DNA from 2 places in the Proteiniborus sp. MB09-C3 genome. Region 2 is predicted to be linked to the other one. Evidence: a T-box and tRNA genes for the amino acid it is inferred to sense, from the RefSeq annotation. Region 2 holds a T-box; the other holds one or more tRNA genes.
What was found. The T-box of region 2 lies ahead of thrS (threonine--tRNA ligase). A T-box ahead of a tRNA ligase gene usually reads a tRNA of that ligase, here a tRNA-Thr.
Positions count from the first base shown of each region.

Region 1 (10,882 bases), 1.6 Mb from region 2:
CATAGAGTTTCCCATTGGCTCTATGAAAGAAAGCTCTTTTTCATAGCCAGATTTATATCAACAATAGCTAGATTTTTAACTGCAATAGACATACATCCAGGGGCTAAAATAGGAGAAGGAGTTTTTATTGACCACGGAATAGGTGTAGTAATAGGCGAAACTGCAGAAGTAGGAAATGACGTAACTATATATCAAGGAGTAACCCTCGGAGGAACAGGAAAGGATACAGGCAAAAGACATCCTACTATAGGAAACAATGTAATGGTGAGCAGTGGTGCCAAAGTGCTTGGACCCTTTAAAGTAGGAGATAATTCTAAAATAGGCGCAGGCTCTGTAGTGCTGAAGGAGGTGCCGCCAAACTGTACTGTAGTCGGAGTTCCAGGTAGAATTGTGGTAAAGGAAAATAAAATCAGTTCATTAGAAGAAAGGTGCATCGATCTTGATCAGATAAAGCTTCCTGACCCTGTAGCACAAGAGCTAGAAAGCTTAAGAAAAAGAATAGTTGAGCTGGAGAACCGCGTTTATAATTTAATTGGGAGGGATAATAATGAGGTTTTATAATACACTGACGAGAAAAAAGGAAGAGTTTAAGCCAATTAAACAAGACAAAGTTACTATTTATGTGTGTGGGCCTACTGTATATAATTATATTCATGTAGGAAATGCACGACCCCTAGTAGTTTTTGACGTATTACGAAGATATTTAGAATATAAAAATTTTACTGTAGATTATTTAGTGAATTTTACAGATATTGATGATAAACTTATAAATAAAGCTAATGAAGATGGAACTACTGTAAAAGAGATTGCAGAAAAATTTATTGAAGAGTATCTAAATGATGCAAGAGGACTTATGCTCAAGGAAGAATCTACAAACCATCCAAAGGCTACTGAGCATATAACAGATATAGTGAACTTTATTCAGGAGCTTGTAGAGAAAGGATATGCTTATAGTGCTAATGGTGATGTGTATTTTGACATAGCTAAGCTGGACGACTATGGAAAATTATCAAAGAAAAATATTGAGGATTTAGTATCGGGAGCTAGAGTAGAAGTAAATGAATTAAAAAGAAATCCTATGGACTTTACTCTATGGAAAAGCGCAAAGCCAGGAGAACCTTCATGGGATAGTCCTTGGGGCATGGGCAGGCCAGGATGGCATATAGAATGCTCTGTAATGGCAAGAAGGTATTTAGGAGATACTATTGACATACATGCCGGTGGGGAAGATTTACAATTTCCCCACCATGAGAATGAAATAGCACAAAGCGAAAGCCTTACAGGGAAGCCTTTTGCAAACTATTGGCTTCATAATGCTATGATTAATGTGGAAAATCAAAAAATGTCAAAATCCTTAATGAATTTCTTTACAGTCAGAGAAATAAGTAAGGAGTTTGATTTAGAAGTATTAAGATTCTTTATACTTTCAGCTCATTATAGAAAGCCTGTGAACTTTAGCAGAGAATTTGTAGAGCAGGCTAAAAATGGCCTTGATAGATTGTATAATGGTAAGAAAAACCTTGAATATTTGATCAATAATACTGAGGAAAAAACATTAATAGATAAGGACAATGAAATAAAAGAGGAAATAATTGAACTAAAGAAAAAGTTTATAGACAGTATGGAGGATGACATAAATACTGCTGATGCAATATCATCTCTATTTGAAATAGTAAAGGTAGGCAATTCTAAATTAAATCAAGATTCACCTAAAGAACTAGCAGTATTTGCTTATGATATTTTGATGGAGCTTAGCGGAATTTTGGGTATATTGAATAAAGAAGATGAACTATTAGATGAAGAAATTGCTGAACTCATAGATAAAAGGGCAGAGGCTAGAAAGAATAAAGATTTTAAACTAGCTGATCAAATAAGAGATAATTTAAAAGAAAAAGGAATAATACTTGAAGACACAAAAGATGGAGTAAAGTGGAAGAGGGTTAGATAGCACAATGGAGAAAGATTTATTTGATGGATTTAAAAGCATATGTAAAGACTGGGGAGTAGACCTTAAAATGTTATCTCCCCTGCAGCTTGCTTATATAGGAGATGCAGTATATGAGCTTTTCATAAGAACATTTTTAATAGGTAAGAAAAACATATCTGTTAACGAGCTTCATAAAGAAGCCATAGAATATGTAAATGCTAAAGCTCAGGCAGATATAACCCATTATTTAGAGGATAAGCTCACAGAAGAAGAATGGCAAATGGTTAAGAGAGGCAGAAATGCAAAATCAGGCTCTGCGCCTAAAAATGCAAACCTTTTGGACTATAGATATGCAACTGGTTTTGAAACCCTAATAGGTTTTTTGTATCTTAACGGAAAGTACGAAAGAATTTTGGAGATTTTTGGTATGATAATAAACGAGAATGGGTGCGAATAATAAGGGGGAAATAATAATGCTTAAGGTAAGCTTACTAAGATATACTCAAGATGCAGAAAAACTCATAGCTGCTGCGGCAAAGCTATGCTATTCATCAGTAGGAGTAGCAGACATTGAAGAAAAGCTTGATGATGAAAAGACTCAAAGCTTTATAGAAATGCTTATGGAACTAGGACATGAATCGCCAATCGAGCATGTTTCATTTACCTTTGGAGTTGAAGGAGTAAGTAGAGTCTTAACTCATCAATTAGTAAGACATAGAATTGGAGCTTCTTATTCTCAGCAATCTCAAAGATATGTGAAGCTTCAACAATTTGATTATATAATTCCACCATCAATAGAAGCTATACCAGAAGCTAAGGTAATGTTTATCGAGGCTATGGAGCAGGATCAAAAATACTATAATGAATTGACAGATATACTGTTTACAAAGCATTATGAAAGACTTAGACAAGCAGGAAGCAGCGAGAACAAGGCTAGAAAAGATGCAGAAAAAATGGCTATTGAAGATGCTAGATATGTATTTCCTAACGCATGTGAAACAAAGATTGTATTTACAATGAATGCGAGGGCACTATTTAACTTTTTTAATAAAAGATGCTGTAATAGAGCACAATGGGAAATAAGAGAGCTAGCTACAGAGATGTTAAGGCTCGTAAAAGAAGTTGCACCATCACTTTTCAAATATTCAGGCCCAGGCTGTATAAACGGACAATGCCCAGAAGGAAAAATGACTTGTGGAAAGATTAAAGAAGTAAGAGAAAAATTTGGGAACTTGTAGATAAGGAAAACTTAAACAAAATACACACTCACGGTTTCGGTCACGAATAATTCTATAGCTCATTCCGGTAAAAAATCCTACAACTTGCAAACTCGCTACGCTCAAACAGTGCAAGTTGCTTAACGGATTTTTTAACTGCATTCGCTAAGAATTATAGTCGTGCCCTGCAAATGTTCGCTTAGTATTTTGTTTAAGTTTTCAACATGCGGGTGCTAAATTACTAAATTTTATCAAAATAAAGGTAAGAGGTGGAAACATATGAGAGAAGAAGGCTATGTAGAAGGACGTAATCCAGTAATAGAAGCCATAAAAGGCGAAAGAGAAATAGATAAGATACTAATTGCAAAAGGCTCAGAGCAAGGCTCAATACAAAAAATAATAGGAATGGCAAAGGATAAAAAAATTGTAATACAATACGTAGAAAAAGCAAAGCTAGATGCAATGTCAGAAACTAAAGCTCATCAAGGAGTAATAGCATTAGTTACACCATATTCATACAAAACAGTAGATGACATAATGAAAACAGCAGAAGATAAAAATGAAGATCCTTTTATAATAATATTAGATGAAATAGAAGACCCTCATAATCTTGGTGCAATTATCCGAACAGCAGAATGTGCAGGAGCTCATGGTGTAATAATACCTAAAAGAAGAGCCGTAGGACTAACTCCTGTAGTTATAAAAGCCTCAGCAGGAGCAGTAGAGCATATGAATATTGCAAAGGTGTCTAATATTGCTTCTACAATTGAAGAGCTTAAAGAAAGAGGAGTATGGATATATGGGGCAGATATGGGAGGAGAACAAGATTATTTCCAAAGAGATCTAACTGGTCCTATAGCAATAGTAGTTGGAAGTGAAGGAAAAGGAATAGGCAGATTAATAAAAGAAAAGTGCGATTTTCTAATTAAAATACCTATGGCAGGAAAAGTAGCTTCACTAAATGCTTCAGTTGCTGCTTCTGTAATGATGTATGAAGTATTGAGACAAAGAGGTTTAAAAGAATGACATGAGAAGCAATGCTAAAGAGTACCTGTTTGTTGATGGGTACAATATCATAAACAATTGGAGCAACCTAAGAGAATTGTCAAAGCAGAGCCTAGAGATTTCTAGGAATGAATTGATTGAGATATTGGCTGAGTATCAATCATATACAGGAATAAAGGTTGTTATAGTCTTTGATGCACATTTTGTAAAAGGAAGTATGGAGAAAAAAGAGACCTTTAAAGGCGTTGACATTGTCTATACAAAGGAGAAGGAAAGTGCGGATCATTATATTGAACGAACATTAGATGCCATTGGAAGGACAAAAAAAGTAAGAGTAGCTACATCAGACTGGATCGAACAACAGGTGGTAATGGGCAGGGGAGGAACTAGGATTTCAGCTAGGGAGCTAAAGCTTGAAGTAGAGCATTATAAAGATATGATTAGGAAAAAAAATAAAGTAACTAACGAAACAAACGATCTTTTAATAGGGCGATTAGATAAAGCAACTTTAGAAAAGCTTGAAAAGCTTAGAAAGAATAAGTAAATGCCTTGACTATAATATTAAATATATATATAATGATTGTATGCATGGAACGTTTCAACATTTTGCTGGAGGGGATGCTAGTGGGATTAAGTATATATAAAGATTTATCGGCAGATGAATATGATGCTATGGATGACGAAAAGATAATTGATGATGCTAGAGATGGTGACCCTGAGGCGCTAGAATATCTTATAAAGAAGTACAAAAATTTTGTACGGGCTAAGGCAAGATCATATTTTCTAATTGGGGCAGATAAAGAGGACATCATTCAAGAGGGGATGATAGGTCTTTATAAAGCAATACGCGACTATAATCAGGACAAGCTTACCTCTTTTAGAGCTTTTGCTGAGCTGTGTATAACTCGACAAATAATAACTGCTATTAAAACTGCAACTAGACAAAAACATATACCTTTAAATTCATATGTATCATTAAATAAGCCTATTTATGATGAAGAATCAGACAGAACTCTTCTTGATGTACTTACAGGAGCTAAGATAACAGATCCAGAAGAATTGATAATAAGTAGAGAAGAGCTGCAAAGTATTGAGAGCAAAATAGGCGAGATTCTAAGTGATCTTGAATGGGAAGTATTGATGTCATATCTTCAAGGTAAGTCTTACCAAGAGATAGCAGTAGATTTAAATAGACATGTTAAATCAATTGACAATGCTCTTCAAAGAGTAAAGAGAAAACTAGAAAGATATTTAGAAATTAAAGATGCCTAATTTTTATTCAATATTTTGACTATTGACATAAAATCAGGCTAATAGTAAACTTATCTAAGTGATGGCTATAAATGCCCATGTAGCTCAGGAGGTAGAGCACTTGCATGGTAAGCAAGAGGTCAGCGGTTCGAGTCCGCTCGTGGGCTCCACTAAAGATAAGTAATTGACACCTTTACAGGTGTTTTTTTATTTTTTGAATTAGCTTAATAATATGATAAAAAATACATACATAGCTAACACGTAGCTAACAAATTACTTAACCTTCTAAACCTTTAATTATAATTTTTCCATAGTTATAATATTACTAACAATAGTTGTTGATCCAGCAATAAAAATACCTAATGGCCATATTTCTTTTTTCATTAATAATCCAATACATCCACTTGCTATAAGTATAGTCCCAATACCTAGTCCAACTAAACAACCCTTATATTTAACTTCTGATGGTATCTTAGATATTTTTTCTGCTCTTTCAATTGCTTTTTCTGTTTTAGATAGTGCTTTTTTGTTATCTGTAAAAGTTTTTCATTAATAGTATTCATTTTTATAGCCATTCCTTTCGCTTCGCTCAAGGCACAAAACGTAATGAAAAAGTGCTTTTGAGCGTTATTTGTTTTATAATTAACCCCATAGGGATTTCGGTAAACTACAAATCACGGGGAGGTGAGTGGGCTGTCTGACTTGTCAGATGACCGTATTTTTATATGTGTAGAACGCCTTTTCAAGCACAAATAAGTGTACCTTAGAGTACGTAACCTTATCTTTGTTTAAACAATCTCGTTTAAATGCCAGGCGTTCAGTCAATGCCGTATCTCCCTATAATTCTTATGAACTTTCTAGTTCAGAAAGGAGTCCCTATGGCTTTAAAAATCGTGTACAAAATCTGCTGCGGAATTGATGTTCACAAAACTTTTGTTGTAGCCTGCATCGCTTCCACCGATAAACAAGGTGTTACCACCTACAAGAGCCATCGCTTTTCCACCTACACCAAAGGTCTGAAAGAGCTGTTACAATGGCTGCTTGAATCTAATTGTAAGGATGTCTGCATGGAATCTACAGGTAAATACTGGATTCCCGTGTACAACGTCTTGGAAAAAGACTGTTCTATTGTGCTTGCACATCCTAAATACGTTAAGGCTATTCGTGGTAAAAACTGACAAGAAAGATGCTAAATGGATTGCTGACCTGTTTAAGCATGATCTTGTTGCCGGTAGCTTTATGCCCCCTGCTGATATTCGCCAGCTACGCGACCTTATGCGCTATCGTTACAAACTAACCTGCTTTATGTCCAGTGAAAAGAACCGTCTTCAAAACTGTCTCACGGTTTCCAACATTCAATTGTCTTCCGTTGTCTCCGACACTTTTGGTAAAAGTGCTCAAAAGATTCTGAATAAGATTCTTGAAAATCCTCTAGATACTTCATTCGATATTGAACCTTTAATTCACGGCTCTATGAAGGGTAAAATTCCTGAATTACAGCTCGCCGTTGATGGGCATATCTCCCCGCAACAGGCTGGTAAATTAAAGATTATCAAGAAGCACTTTGAAGATTTGGAATCCCGGAAATCAGAGTTAGAAGAACTGATTCTTGTGCTCGCCAGCCCCTATCAACAAGAACTCGACCTAATCCTAACCGCTCCATCTTTTAAAAACATCTTCTCTGCAATCACAATCATTTCAGAGATTGGTGTTAATATGGAGGCTTTTCCTTCGGCGAAACACTTGTGTTCATGGGCAGGGCTTACACCTACCAACAATGAAAGTGCAGGGAAGAAAAAATCTGTCCGGGTTTCCAAAGCTGGATGCTATATTAAACCACTTCTTGTTCAATGTGCCAACTCTGTGGTTAAAAGTGAAAAGCATCCAGAAATCCGTAACCGCTACCTTCGTTTAAGAAAGCGTCGTGGTCACAAGAAGGCAATCATTGCAATAGCAAGAATGCTTCTAACAGCATTATACAACATGTTGAAGAAAAATGAACCATACAATGCTGAACTTTACAGAAACTCTGACGTTATTCCTGTCAATCGCGAGATTACTGTAGAGCAGGCTATACAATTAGCAAAATTCCAAGGTTACAGAATTAAGTCAGCTACTGAATAACCTTAATTTTGTCTATATATTCAATTTTTTGAAGCCACCGCAAGATGGCTTGTTTGCTATGCCCTTAAGTGAAGTGCCAATCCCTAGTTTTCTTTTTCAACCTTATCCTCCATTATATATGAATGTTTTTCTAAAATCTGTTTAATGAGTTTATCACTTATAATATCAACTCCAAGTTGTTTCATTAATATTTGTAAGAACTTTAATCTATTTAATGTTTCAGAAATAGTGCGATTAAATAACACCGGGTTTATCCAAATATTAATAAGTAACATGAATATCTCAGCACATTCATTTGGAAACTCCGTATTAATAGAACCATCTTCTATTCCTTCGTGTATTATTTCACTTAAAATAGGTGCATCATTGTTAATTTTTGTTTTAATGCCAAAAACTACAAATTGTGAGTTTTTGATTTGACTAATTACCTAAGTTTCGTACAAACGAAACAGCTTTGGTTTCAATAATATTCCATATGCATTCTTCCAAAAAATAACTAAAGGATAATACCAAGCCTTGAAGTATAATTTTCTTACTAGAGAAAAATTAAAGAAAGGCAGGTATTATCCTATGAATAATGTTACCTTTTCTCAGGCTAAATGTAAAGAAGAAACTACTTCCACATGGCTTGCTGCTGTTATGAATTTTGGCATAAAAATCAACTTTTTTAAACCTTTAGAGGGTTTTAAGTTGAAAATGAAAAAAGTAAATTACTCAGTTTATCAGAAACTTATTACAATAATTATGTCTATAGCCATAGGATGCGAATACGTGAAAGATATTAATGAGAAACTCGCCCCAGAGACTTTAGTAGCAAATATGTTTGGCATGGATAAAATTCCAGACCAATCTCAAATTAATGAACTTTTAACTCGTATGAATGATGATAACATCAAACAACTTAAAGATATTCATCACAAAACATTTATTAATAACAGTGGTTCTATCTCCTCCGCAAAAATGGTGGTCGTAGATATCGACCAATCAGGTTTAATAGCTAACGGTAAAACCTATGAACTTGCTGATAAAGGTTTTTTTGCCAAGAAAAAAATCAAAGAGGCTATCAGTTATCTGCTGCTTTCACGGGTGAAACCTCAGAAACTATTGCTATGAAGCTTGATTCCGACAATACCCATTGCACAGAGCATTATGATGAACTAATAAATGATATTTTATCAAAATATCAAGATCAACTTCATACCGGTAATTTACCTTAAGAACCGATAGTGGTTTTGGCTCTATGGAGAATATCGAAAAATTAATGAGTATTAAAGGATTAAAGTTTATTACAAAAGGATATTCTACGAAATCCGCAGCAAACTTGGCAAAGAATATACCATATTCCGAGTATACTCAAGCCGATAATTCAGTTTGGGTATATGAATTGCCCGGAGAAACAGGGTTACGAAAGATTATTGTTCAAACCCTTTCTAAAAGCGGTAAAATCACATACTCCTTACTCATAACTAATATATCAAAAAGCCAAATGAGTGCAATAAAGGCATTTCACTTTTACAATGAACGTCAAACCATTGAAGCCTTCTTTAAAATGGCTAAGAATGTATACCATATAAAAAATCTTAGAACCACAAAGTTTCATGGTATTTATGCATTTCTTTGGCTAGTGTTTATAACTCATAACTTGATAAGTTGCTTCAAATTAACTGTTCTAGCAGGTACAGAACTAGAAAATGTAGGTGTAGGGGTTATAATAAAAAAAGTTGGGAACATTAGAGGATTTGTAAAAAGGACCTCTAAAAGAATAGAGGTTCAAATCCCAACAATTAGTCATTTAGCAAGACTTATTACCGATGCATTAAGTGAACCCCGGTATATACAATTAAGTTTCCTATGATAACTTTTACCATAGTATCTAAAATAGAATAGTTTTCCTTATATGGTAAAGTGGCATTTACCTTTTATTTTGATACGCATTTTCGGTTTTCCATGTTCTTACAACAACCTAAACTCGAATTTTAAGCTGCTCTATGGAGTATTATACCAGAATTTCACTGTTATATTTTTGAAAAAACTAGTTTTTCATTTGTACAAAATCTAGATAATTACTAAATGTCAATAACATTTTTTAAATTTGTTCTTTAAAGGCGAATATAAGGATTGAAAATAATGAATACTGGGGAGTAATCCTCGGCTTTTGCTTTTGATTAAAGCGAAATCTGGTATTTTGATTGACTTTATAGAAGTTAAGCTATAAAATAAAAATATGGTAAAGTTGCTAAATTATAAGAATTGGGAATATATAATAGATGAAAAAGCAAATTATAATATTTAAAAAATATATTTCTATTTTAGATGAATTAAAGCATAAGCTTTCATATTTACAATAAAAGAAAAGTGATGTTAGTATAATATTATAGACACGATTTTCCGAATACTATAAAATATAGAAAAGGAAGGAAGTGTCTAGAATGTCAAAAAGATATACAGAAGAATATAAAAACACCATTGTAGAACTTTATAATTCCGGTAAAACACTTGCTGAGCTTAATAGTGAATATGGCCTACCTAAATCTACAATATTAACATGGGTAAAGAAAGCTGAACCCATAGCAGTAGATAACAATAAAACAATTACACAAGCTGATTATCAAGCCATGCTTAAGAAGATGGCTAGAATAGAAGAGGAAAACGAAATATTAAAAAAAGCCATGGCCATATTTGCAAAGAAGTAAGCTCAATATATAAGTTCATTACTGACAATAAAGATATTCATGATATAAAACTAATGTGTGAAGTGTTAAAAGTATCTAGAAGTTCATATTACAAGAACCTCAATAAAAAAGAAAGCAAAAGAAGTATTGAAAATAGATTTCTAGAAAATGAAATTCTAAATATATATAAAGCTAGTAAATCCCGGTATGGAGCTCCAAAGATATATGAAAGATTAAGGGCTAATGGTGTATTTATAAGTCTTAAGAGAACTCAAAGGCTTATGAACAAGCTAGGCATAAAATCAATAGTATGTAAGAAATTCAGACCATTTTCATCAAAAAACAAAGTTGAAAATAGAGAAAATATAATCAAGAGAGACTTCTCTACAACTGGTATCAATCAGAAATAGGTAACTGATATTACATATATTCATACAATTAAAGATGGCTGGTGCTATCTTGCTTCTGTTATGGATCTTGGCAGTAGGAAGATAGTTGGATACTCTATGTCTAAAAATATAGATACTACATTGGCTATAAAAGCTTTAGATAATGCATATAAGCTTCAGAAACCTGCTGAAGGTATAATTTCTTCATAGTGATTTAGGAAGTCCATATACAAGTTATTAATTTGAAAAATATGTTAAAGAGCACAAACTAATTCACTCCTTTAGCAGTAAGGGAAA
Region 1 covers NZ_CP127161.1:1,125,228-1,136,109, forward strand. The annotation lists gene cysE (serine O-acetyltransferase) at 1-561, shown strand, start outside; gene cysS (cysteine--tRNA ligase) at 548-1,948, shown strand; gene QO263_RS05280 (Mini-ribonuclease 3) at 1,953-2,384, shown strand; gene thyX (FAD-dependent thymidylate synthase) at 2,401-3,165, shown strand; gene rlmB (23S rRNA (guanosine(2251)-2'-O)-methyltransferase RlmB) at 3,424-4,170, shown strand; gene QO263_RS05295 (NYN domain-containing protein) at 4,172-4,693, shown strand; gene sigH (RNA polymerase sporulation sigma factor SigH) at 4,774-5,421, shown strand; tRNA gene QO263_RS05305 (tRNA-Thr) at 5,495-5,570, shown strand; gene QO263_RS05310 (hypothetical protein) at 5,838-5,975, opposite strand; partial or broken gene QO263_RS05315 (IS110 family RNA-guided transposase) at 6,279-7,524, shown strand; gene QO263_RS19125 (hypothetical protein) at 7,608-7,769, opposite strand; gene QO263_RS05325 (hypothetical protein) at 8,095-8,637, shown strand; gene QO263_RS05330 (transposase) at 8,765-9,379, shown strand; partial or broken gene QO263_RS05335 (IS3 family transposase) at 9,954-10,882, shown strand, end outside.
Region 1: it encodes a tRNA-Thr, which carries the amino acid that the T-box ahead of thrS (threonine--tRNA ligase) is inferred to sense. The anticodon was not compared.

Region 2 (10,882 bases):
TTCATATTCTTCTATAGACCTTATTGATCCAATATCAACTGTACTTTCATTATCATTCTGACTAATCAATTCCAATGAAATAACATTTCCCTCTTTTTTTGTCTTTCGATAATAGTCTATCATTCTTAAGTTAATGACATGTTTTGCAAAACTGAGGAACTTGCCCTTGCTTTTATCAAAGGAATCTATTGACTCTTTAAATGCTAGCATCCCAATAGTAAGCTCATCATCATGGCCATACTCTAGGAAACGTCCCGTTCTCTTCTGAACTGTACTTGCTATAAATGGCTTATATTCTTCAATAAGCCTATTTATTTCTTCTGGATTATTTTTTGCTTTCTCTACTCTGTCTTCAAGAGAACTCTTAAAAAACATCAGGTCACCTCTTTTCCATACGGCATCAATATATATTCGTTAAGTTTTATATAATAATCAAGGTAGCTTTTCCAATCAAATAATACACAGTCTATTTTATATAGAAAATTTATTACCCTTTGATTATCAATTATACTATAGTTTTTAAAAATAATTATACTAAAACCAAAAACAGGAATCTTTTACTAATTATATATTTAGATTAAACTCCTAATAATATTAGCAATGGAGGTGCTAAATAATGATAAAGAAAATATCTCTTGTCCTTCTTTGTTTACTTTTAACAGTTTCATGCATTAGACAACCACAAAGGCCAGATACTGGAGAAATGCTTAGGAATCAGTCCTCAATAAATGGAACTAATACTGTGAGAACTGTAAGAGCAGCAGTAGATAATTGTGAAATAAGGAGCGGTACTGGAACTGAATCTAATGTAATGCAAACAGTTAATAAAGGTACTTTACTTAATACAGTAGGAAAATCAGATAATTGGTATATCGTAAGACTAGACAATAATCAAATAGGAATAGTATCGGAAAATGATGTAGAGCCTGTAGTAGATGATTTTAAGGATACTCAAATACAAGGTGCAGTCAGACTTACAGCAGAGGAGCAACAGATGGTGACATTAGTAAATCAAGAAAGAGCCAAAGCAAATCTTCCTCCTCTAACTGTGGATATGGAAGTAGCAAGGGTTGCTAGAATGAAGGCTAAGGATATGGTAGACCATAATTACTTCAGTCACAATTCTCCTACTTATGGAAATCCTTTTGATATGTTAAATAATTTGGGAATTAAATATCTGCATGCTGGCGAAAATTTAGCCGGTAATCCTTCTATTGAAGATGCCCATCAGGCCCTAATGAACTCTGAAGACCATAGAAAAAATATTCTAAACACTAACTATACTCATATAGGAGTAGGGGCGCAGGCTAGTAAAAGCTATGGAAATATTATTGTTGAATTTTTTATTAGTAAACCAAAATAATATTTAGATTTGGATTCTTGAAAATTTGGATGGAATTATATAAGACTAGAAAGGAATACTCCCTTCTAGCCTTATTTTAATGAGTTAAAGCTGCTTCTTCTTGATGACCTTTTTCTTCATTTTCTTTATTGAGATTTCTAAAAGCCACTGATAGCATTAATTTTATACGATTAAGCTGATTGACCTCGCTAGCGCCTGGGTCATAGTCAATAGCTGCTATATTTGACTCAGGATATGCCCTTCTAAGCTCCTTTATCATACCTTTACCTGTAATATGATTAGGAAGGCAGGCAAAAGGCTGTAGACATACTATATTAGGTACTCCGCTATTTATCAGCTCTACCATTTCAGCAGTTAAAAACCATCCTTCTCCAGTTTGATTGCATAAGGATAAATGTCTCTCTGCCCCTTCTGCAAGCTCTTCTATAGATACAGGAGGTGTAAATCTTTTGCTGTTAGCTAAAGCTTTTTTCATGTCTTTTCTATAATAATCAATTGCTCCTATCGAAATATCAGCCAACAATGAACCCTTGTAAGGTCCTGATAGTTCTTTATATTTTGTTTTGCTATTGAATGCAGTATATAAGAAAAAGTCTGTTAAATCTGGAACTACTGCCTCTGCACCTTCTGTTTCCAATATATCTACTATATCGTTGTTTGCAGTAGGGTGGAATTTAACTAGTATCTCTCCAACTACTCCAACTTTCGGTTTAATCACATCTTCATGAATCTCAAGATTATCAAAATCCTCTACTATATCATATATATTTCGTATAAAGTCTTTTCGAGTCCCTTTTTCTAGGGTTTGTATGCACCTGTCTACCCAGTATTCATAAAGCCTATTTGCAGAGCCTGGTGCTTTTTCATAAGGTCTTACTTTATAGAGAACTCTCATTAGTAAATCTCCATATGTCATACCCATTAGTAGATTATTTAGAATTGGGATAGTTATTTTAAATCCTGGATTCTTTTCTAGTCCTACTGCATTAAGAGAAATCACAGGTATATTCTCCATGCCTGCATCTCTTAAGGCTTTTCTTATAAATGCAATATAATTTGTAGCTCTACATCCTCCTCCAGTTTGAGATATGATAACAGATGTATTGTCTAAATCATATTTTCCAGATTTTAAAGCCTCCATTATCTGCCCTACAGTTATAATAGAAGGATAGCATGCATCATTATGAACATATCTCAGTCCTTCATCAATAGCTTTTTTGTCTACTGATGGCAGTATTTCAACATTATATCCTGCCTTTCTAAATCCAGTCTGTAAAAACTGAAAATGAATAGGCGACATCTGTGGAGATAGAATTGTATGGGTCTTTTTCATCTCCTCCGTAAATATTATTCTTGTTGGAATACTATGCAGCTCTACAGGCTCAAAATCTCTCTTTTCTCTTTCAGCTATTGCCGCCATTAAGGAACGAATACGTATTCTAACTGCCCCTAAGTTATTTATTTCGTCTATTTTAATTACAGTATATATTTTCCCAAAGCGTTCTAATATCTCTTGTACCTGATCTGTAGTTACGGCATCTAGTCCACAACCAAAGGAATTCAGCTGAACTAATTCTATATCTTTTCGTTTAGCTACGTATGTGGCTGCTCTATACATTCTTGAGTGATATACCCATTGATCTACTACTCTAGTTGGTCTTTCTGTTTTAGCTAAATGACTTATTGCATCCTCTGAAATAACCGCAAATCCGTAGGATTTAATCATCTCTGGTATACCATGATTTATCTCTGGATCTATATGGTATGGACGACCTGCCAGTAGTATGCCCTTAATATTGTTTTTTTCTATATATTTAATTGCCTCTTCACCTTTTTTTCTGACATCTTCTTTATATTTCTCCAGCTCCATATATGCCTTATCTACAGCATTAGATATTTCTCTTTTACCTAAGCCTTCCATTGCCAGCTTTTCGTGTACCCTTTTCTTAAGTCTTTTAGAATCATCTATAGGTAAGAATGGATAGTAGAAGGTAATAATGTCTTCTTTCAATTCATCTATGTTTGCATTTATAGTTTCTGGATAAGATGTGACTATAGGACAATTGTAGTGATTGCCTGCTGTCTCATCCTCAATTATGTTATGAGCTATACAAGGATAGAATATCTTTTTGATCCCCTTATTTAATAAATCCATAATGTGTCCATGGACCATCTTACCAGGATAGCATACTGATTCTGATGGTATGGTTTCCATTCCTAGCTCATAAATCTTTTTTGAGGAACGTCCAGATAATATTACCCTATATCCTAGTTCTGTAAAAAATGTAAACCAGAAAGGATAATCCTCGTATATATTTAATACTCTAGGAATACCTATGGTTCCCCTCTTAGCCTCTTCTAGCTTTAAAGGCTTATAGCTAAAGAGTCTGCTGTATTTATATTCATAAAGATTAGGTATATCATTTTCAGCTTTTTCAATACCTGCTCCTCTTTCACATCTGTTTCCTGATATATATTCACGTCCATCAGAAAAATGATTTATTGTCAGTAAGCAGTTATTTCCACATAATCCACATCGTCTCATGGATGTTTCAGATGTAAAAACCTTTAATTCATCATTCATTAGTAGCTTAGTCTGGTATCCCGCATTATACCTTTCTTTTGCAACTAATGCAGCTCCAAAAGCTCCCATTATTCCTGCTATATCAGGTCTAACTACTTCCTTACCTACTATAATCTCCATAGCTCTTAGTACTGCTTCATTGTAAAAGGTTCCGCCTTGAACCACTATTTTTTCACCTAAATCTTCAGCACTTCTAAGCCTGATTACCTTATATAATGCATTTTTAATTACTGATATAGATATACCTGCTGATATATCGCCGATCTCAGCCCCTTCTTTTTGAGCCTGCTTAACTCTTGAATTCATGAACACGGTACAACGGGTACCTAAGTCTACAGGATGTTTTGAGCTCAGGCCTGCCTTTGCAAAATCCTTCACCTCCATGTTTAATGAATTGGCGAAGGTTTCTATGAATGAGCCACAGCCAGAGGAGCATGCTTCGTTAAGCATAATAGAATCTATAACTCCGTCATGAACCTTTAAGCTCTTCATATCTTGCCCTCCAATGTCTAGTACAAAGTCTACTCCTGGAAGGAAAAATTCTGCAGCCTTATAGTGTGCCACTGTTTCAATTTCTCCAATGTCTATTCTTAAAGCAGATTTTATTAGATGCTCTCCATACCCTGTAACTGCTGAATTTACTATATTTATTTTATCATCTAATTTGCTGTATAAATCCTTTAATGCATCTATTGTAGATTGCAATGGACTACCCATGTTGCTTCCATAAAAAGAATATAATAAGCCTCCATTCTCATCTATTAAGGCTACCTTTGTAGTAGTGGAGCCCGCATCTATGCCTAGATATGCGTTTCCAGTATAATCTTCTATTGATACTCTCCTGACTTTATGCTTACTATGCCTTTCTTTAAACTCGTTATACTCGTTTTCATCAGCAAATAATGACATTAACTTGTTTTCTTCATTTGTGTCCATTCTATTTATATCAGGTACTCTTTCATATAGACATTCAAAGGGAATTGAGTCTTCATTTCTCGAGGATAGAGCTGCTCCTAAGGCGACATAATATTGTGAATCTTCAGGAAATATTACATTGTCCTCTTCTAGGTTTAAAGTCTCGATAAATCTTTTTCGAAGTTCAGACATAAAAAACAAAGGCCCGCCTAGAAAAGCTACATTTCCTCTTATGGGTTTACCTTGTGCCAAACCGCTTATGGTCTGATTTACTACAGCCTGCAATACTGAAGCCGCAATATCCTCCTTATCAGCACCTTCATTTAATAATGGTTGAATATCTGTCTTAGCAAAAACACCACATCTAGATGCTACTGGATATATAGTTCTATGGTTTTTTGCAAGGTTGTTCAGTCCTTCTGCATCTGTCTGCAAAAGGGCAGCCATTTGATCTATAAATGCCCCAGTTCCACCAGCGCAGGTTCCGTTCATTCTTTGCTCAATAGAATCTCCCAAATAAGTTATCTTTGCATCTTCTCCGCCTAATTCTATTGCAACATCTGTATATGGAATATAGCTTTCAATTGTATTGGTGCAAGCTATGACTTCCTGTATAAATGACACGTCCAATCTTTTAGAAATAGAAAGTCCTCCTGAGCCAGTAATCATCATTGTAATCCTATTTCTCTCTAAGATAGATTTTGCATCTTCAAACATTGAAATAACTGTGTTTTTTATGTCTGAAAAATGTCTTGAATATTTTTTATATAAAATATTGGCCATCTCATCTAATATAACCATCTTTACTGTAGTTGAACCTACATCTAGTCCAACATTTAGTACACTGTTCATTTTACTTTTCCCTCCATGCATCATGCGAAGTAAGATTTTTAATAGAATTTACAATTATACAATTATATTTAACTGATCACAATAATATAGCTTGTACCACAAATTGTTTTTTTATCTAAAAAAGTCTCCCCAATATCACTGGTATTGCTGTCTCTACTCGAAGTATTCTTTCCCCTAGGCTAACTACTTCAAATCCCTGTTTTACTAGCATATCTATCTCGTAGGGAATAAATCCTCCCTCTGGTCCTATGGCTAAGGTCACTGGCTCTTTTATGCTCCTTGGGCATTCCGTATCTTGGACAGGATGAGCTACTATTGCCCTTGTTCCTTTTATTATATCTGGGATGCGGTCTTCCACAAAAGGCTTGAAAAGCTTAACTACCTCTATCTCAGGAAGTATTGTATCTTTCCCCTGCTCTAAACCTAATATCATATTTTCAAATAAGCTGTCTTCCTCTAAAACTGGACTATTCCAAAAGCTTTTTTCAACTCTCCAGGTTTTAATGATGTATATTTTTTTTATTCCCATAGTTGTTACATCTTGGACTATTCTCTTTAATGCCTTAGGTCTAGGCATAGCAAGAACTAGCTGAGCATTTAACGGTGGTGGATTAGGTTCTGATAGCTCCACCTCCATTTCCATTTCTTCCTCATTTAGCTTTATAATCATTCCTTTACCCATTTTACCATTTATTAATCCAACTCTCAGAGTATCTCCTAATTTTGCCCTGTGAACAGTTAATACATGCTTTAATCTTCTATCTTTTAATCTAACTTTATTTTCTGTAATAAAATCCTTTTCAAATAAGATTATTAGGTTCATCTGAAGCCCTTCCTTTGTTTTTTTCGACGAGTTTCTTCCTATATATAAGTATATTATATTGTACCACTTAATATAAATGTAAACAACAAGAATAATTGAGAATTTAAAAATGAAAATCGCGAATTATTAAAGCAATTAAAATCTAAGAATTGAATAGCAATTATTTATCTACTGCCTTACTGCTGTTTAACTAGTAAAAAAAAGCAACCTTTCGGTTGCCTTCTTATTTTTTCCTATCTATTTTTTCTTTTCCTCTACTTCTTTAACTACTTTTGCTATAAAATCTCCTACTGCCATCTGCCCAATATCACCTTCGTCTCTTACTCTTACAGATACTAGGTTGTTTTCTGCTTCTTTTTCTCCCACTATTAGCATATAAGGAGTTTTTGCAAGCTGGGCCTCTCTTATTTTAAAGCCTATTTTCTCTGCTCTTGCATCGACTTCAACTCTTATATCTTTATCTTGAAGCCTGTTTTGAATTTCATAAGCATATTCATTGAATTTATCTGATATTGGCAATACATTTACTTGTACTGGAGATAGCCATACAGGGAATTTTCCTGCATAATGCTCTATTAATACACCAATAAACCTTTCCATACTTCCTAATATAGTTCTGTGAATCATAACTGGCCTATGCTTCTCATTGTCTTGGCCTATATATGTTAAGTCGAATCTTTCTGGCATTTGAAAGTCTAATTGTATGGTAGCGCATTGCCAAGTACGTCCTATACTGTCTTCTAGGTGGAAATCTATCTTAGGGCCGTAAAATGCCCCATCGCCTTCATTGATAATATAATCAATACCCTTTTCCTCTAACGCTTCTCTTAAGTTGTCTGTAGCTCTTTCCCACTGTTCTTCTGTTCCCATAGAGTTTTCCGGCCTTGTGGAAAGCTCTACATGGTATTTAAAACCAAATATTTGATACATATAGTCAGCTAAATCTATTACTTTTATAAGTTCTTCCTTAACCTGCTCTGGCAGCATGAATAAGTGAGCATCATCTTGAGTAAATGTTCTAACTCTCATAAGTCCATGTAATGCTCCTGCTAGTTCGTGGCGGTGTACCTGACCTAATTCAGCCCATCTAAGGGGCAAATCTCTGTAGCTATACATCTGGGACTTGTATATAAGCATTGCACCTGGACAATTCATAGGCTTTATAGCATATTGTCCTTCGTCAATTGTTGTAAAGTACATGTTTTCCTTATAATGATCCCAGTGTCCTGATTGATGCCACAATTGTTCATTTAATATGAGTGGAGTTTTGACCTCTCCATATCCTCTTTTGATATGCTCTTTTTTCCAGAAGTCCTGTATAGTATTCCATAATACCATTCCTTTTGGATGGTAGAATGGAAATCCGGGTCCTTCTCCATGCATACTAAATAAGTCAAGCTCTTTGCCTAATTTTCTGTGGTCTCTTTTCTTTGCTTCCTCAAGGAAATCCAGATATGCATCTAAGTCTTTTTGTTTTTCGAAGGATGTTCCATATATTCTTTGGAGCATGGGTCTTTTTTCGTCCCCTCTCCAATATGCTCCTGCTATACTTGTTAGCTTAATAGCCTTTACTTTCTTAGTACTTGGTAGATGAGGTCCTCGACATAAATCTACAAACTCACCCTGCTGATAAAATGAAATTACAGAATCCTCTGGTAAATCTTCTATAAGCTCTACCTTATACTTTTCGTCAGATTTTTTTACGAATTCCAATGCTTCATCTCTTGAAAGGACGAATTTCTTAATTTCTAAATCTTCTTTTGCTATTTTAGCCATTTCTTTTTCTAGTATTTCTAAATCCTCTGGTGTAAATCTATGCTCCACATCTATATCATAATAGAATCCGTCTTTAATTGCAGGGCCTATAGCTAGCTTTGCATCTGGAAAATGTCTTTTTACGGCTTGAGCCAATATGTGAGCACTAGTATGTCTAAATACCTCACGTCCGCCTTCGTCTTCAAATTTTAATAATTGTACGTCTGCATCCTCGTCTACTTCATCATTCAGTCCAAGTAAATTTCCATTTACATTTGCTCCTAAAACCACTCTCGCAAGCCCTTCGCTTATGTCCTTTGCTATGTCTATGACCTTTACTCCCCTGTCGTACTGTCTAACCGAGCCATCCGGCAGCTTAATATTTATTTTTGACATTTTGTTACCTCCTTTTATTATTAATTTTGTCCCCCTGAGTATCAGCGAAGGGTCTAGCTTTTAGAAAATAGATTCTTCGACTGCGTCTCAGAATGACATATAATATTCTTTTATAAATTAAAAAAGCTCTCGCTCCCAGATATATTATCTAGGGGCGAGAGCTATTAATCCCACGGTACCACCCTAATTAGAACTTTTAATAAATAAAAATCCCACTTAAATGATTATAACGTCATCAACGGAAATCCTTATCCAGAAAACTGGCTTCAGATACAACTCAAGGGTAGTTTTCAATTAGGCTAGTCTGGGGTTGCTTCCAGCCACGGCGTCCCCTCTCTTTAGACCGTTTACTAATTTACTCGTCCTATCAATGCTTTATGTTATTTGGTTTTAATATATTATATTTTTATTTTAGTATTATGTCAAGGACATTTTCTGTTTTAAATACCTTTATTATCTTCGCTCATATCAAGTTTTTCAGCTAGTTTGTCTTCAAATTTATCTACATACCAGTTTCCACTATGATCTATGGTGGCATACATTACTTCATCAATCTTACTGACTCCATACATTTTTAGATTATTTATTAACGTTTTACCATCTATTTTCATTTTCTTTAGATTATCATAAATAATTTGACCTCCTATGATTAATTCTGTAGGGATTGTGTCGGGACTTGGCACTAGGTTTAAGTCTCCTAGTGTAACAGTTCTTTTATCTCCTTTTTTAATTATGCTTAGTTTTCCATTCGGTTCTAAAAGTCCATATTCAACATCACCAGGTGAAAAACAACCCGCCTCTCTTAAAAGCCCATTTAGCTCATCCATATGGTATCTAGCAATTTTCAAATTTCTTTCTAGTATTTTTCCGTTTTGTATTACTATTAATGGTTCTCCCTCAAGAACCTTGCTTATTGTCCTGCTTTTCATAGTTACATAGGATACTAAGAAAGTTAGTGCTCCAAATAATATTAATCCAATGAAATGCTGCCAGGTTCTTTGGTCAACATCTGTTGCAAGAGTTGCGGCAATTGAACCAAATGTAATGCCATTTATGTATTCATGAAAGGTCAATTGGGATACCTGTTGTCTTCCTAGCAATCTAGTGATATATAATATTGAAAAAAAAGCCAGCAATGTTTGCACAATAACTTCAATAACTGTTTTCAATTACTATCAGCTCCTAAATAATATTGACATCTATATTTTGCTCCTATGTTGACTATACTATTCTATAATAGATATTTTCATGAGGTGAAATTTGATGAAAAGGTTAATTATTGAAGTTGTTCTTTCTTTAGTGTTTATTGTTGTAGGGTATATAATTCTTTATGTGTTGAGTAAGAAAGAGTTGATTTAATAATAAAGCAATAGAGGGAGTGACTATGAACTCTTCGCAATCACTCCCTCTATTGTTTTTGTTTGTGGGGTTATATATATTATCAAACTAGAATATAGGGATTTTTTCTAGTTTGTTGTTGGTGGCATTACATCAAGGGTTACGTCTACATCCATATATTTCCCATCTCTATATATAGTCAACCTAATAGTATCTCCAGACTTATGTCCTTCAATAATATGTGATAGTTCTTCTGTTGTCTCTACCTTTATCTCATCTATTTTTACTATTATATCGTTAGGTTTGAGTTGTGCCTTTTCAGCTGGGCTATTATAATATACTTGCCCTACATATATACCAACTGGGATATTATACTGCTTTGATTCCACTTCTGTTATACCCTGTATGCCAACTCCTATCCAAGGTCGTTTTACATATCCATTTTGTATTAATTCATTTATTATAGGAAGTGCATCATTTATTGGAATAGCAAATCCCATACCCTCTATTTCTGGTGATGAAAGCTTTATACTGTTTATTCCTATTACTTCGCTATTCTGGTTAACTAATGCTCCACCACTATTTCCTGGGTTTATGGCAGCATCAGTTTGTATAAGCTTCATTTTCTTTTCTCCAATATTTAAGGAACGATTTAGAGCACTTATTATGCCTGCTGTTACAGTTCCCGAAAATTCTTCACCAGCTGGATTACCTATTGCAACTGCAAGCTCTCCTACCATTAAATTGTCTGAGTCTCCAATTTTAGCTGCTGGAAGATTATTAGCTTCTACCTTCACTACTGCTAAATCAGTTTTTGTATCTTGACCTAATACTCGCCCCTTATATTCAGTTCCAT
Region 2 covers NZ_CP127161.1:3,390,937-3,401,818, forward strand. The annotation lists gene sigI (RNA polymerase sigma-I factor) at 1-375, opposite strand, end outside; gene QO263_RS16735 (CAP domain-containing protein) at 617-1,363, shown strand; gene QO263_RS16740 (2-hydroxyacyl-CoA dehydratase) at 1,440-5,714, opposite strand; gene QO263_RS16745 (16S rRNA (uracil(1498)-N(3))-methyltransferase) at 5,830-6,537, opposite strand; gene thrS (threonine--tRNA ligase) at 6,775-8,688, opposite strand; T-box leader at 8,836-9,068, opposite strand; gene QO263_RS16755 (YetF domain-containing protein) at 9,129-9,857, opposite strand; gene QO263_RS16760 (S1C family serine protease) at 10,155-10,882, opposite strand, start outside.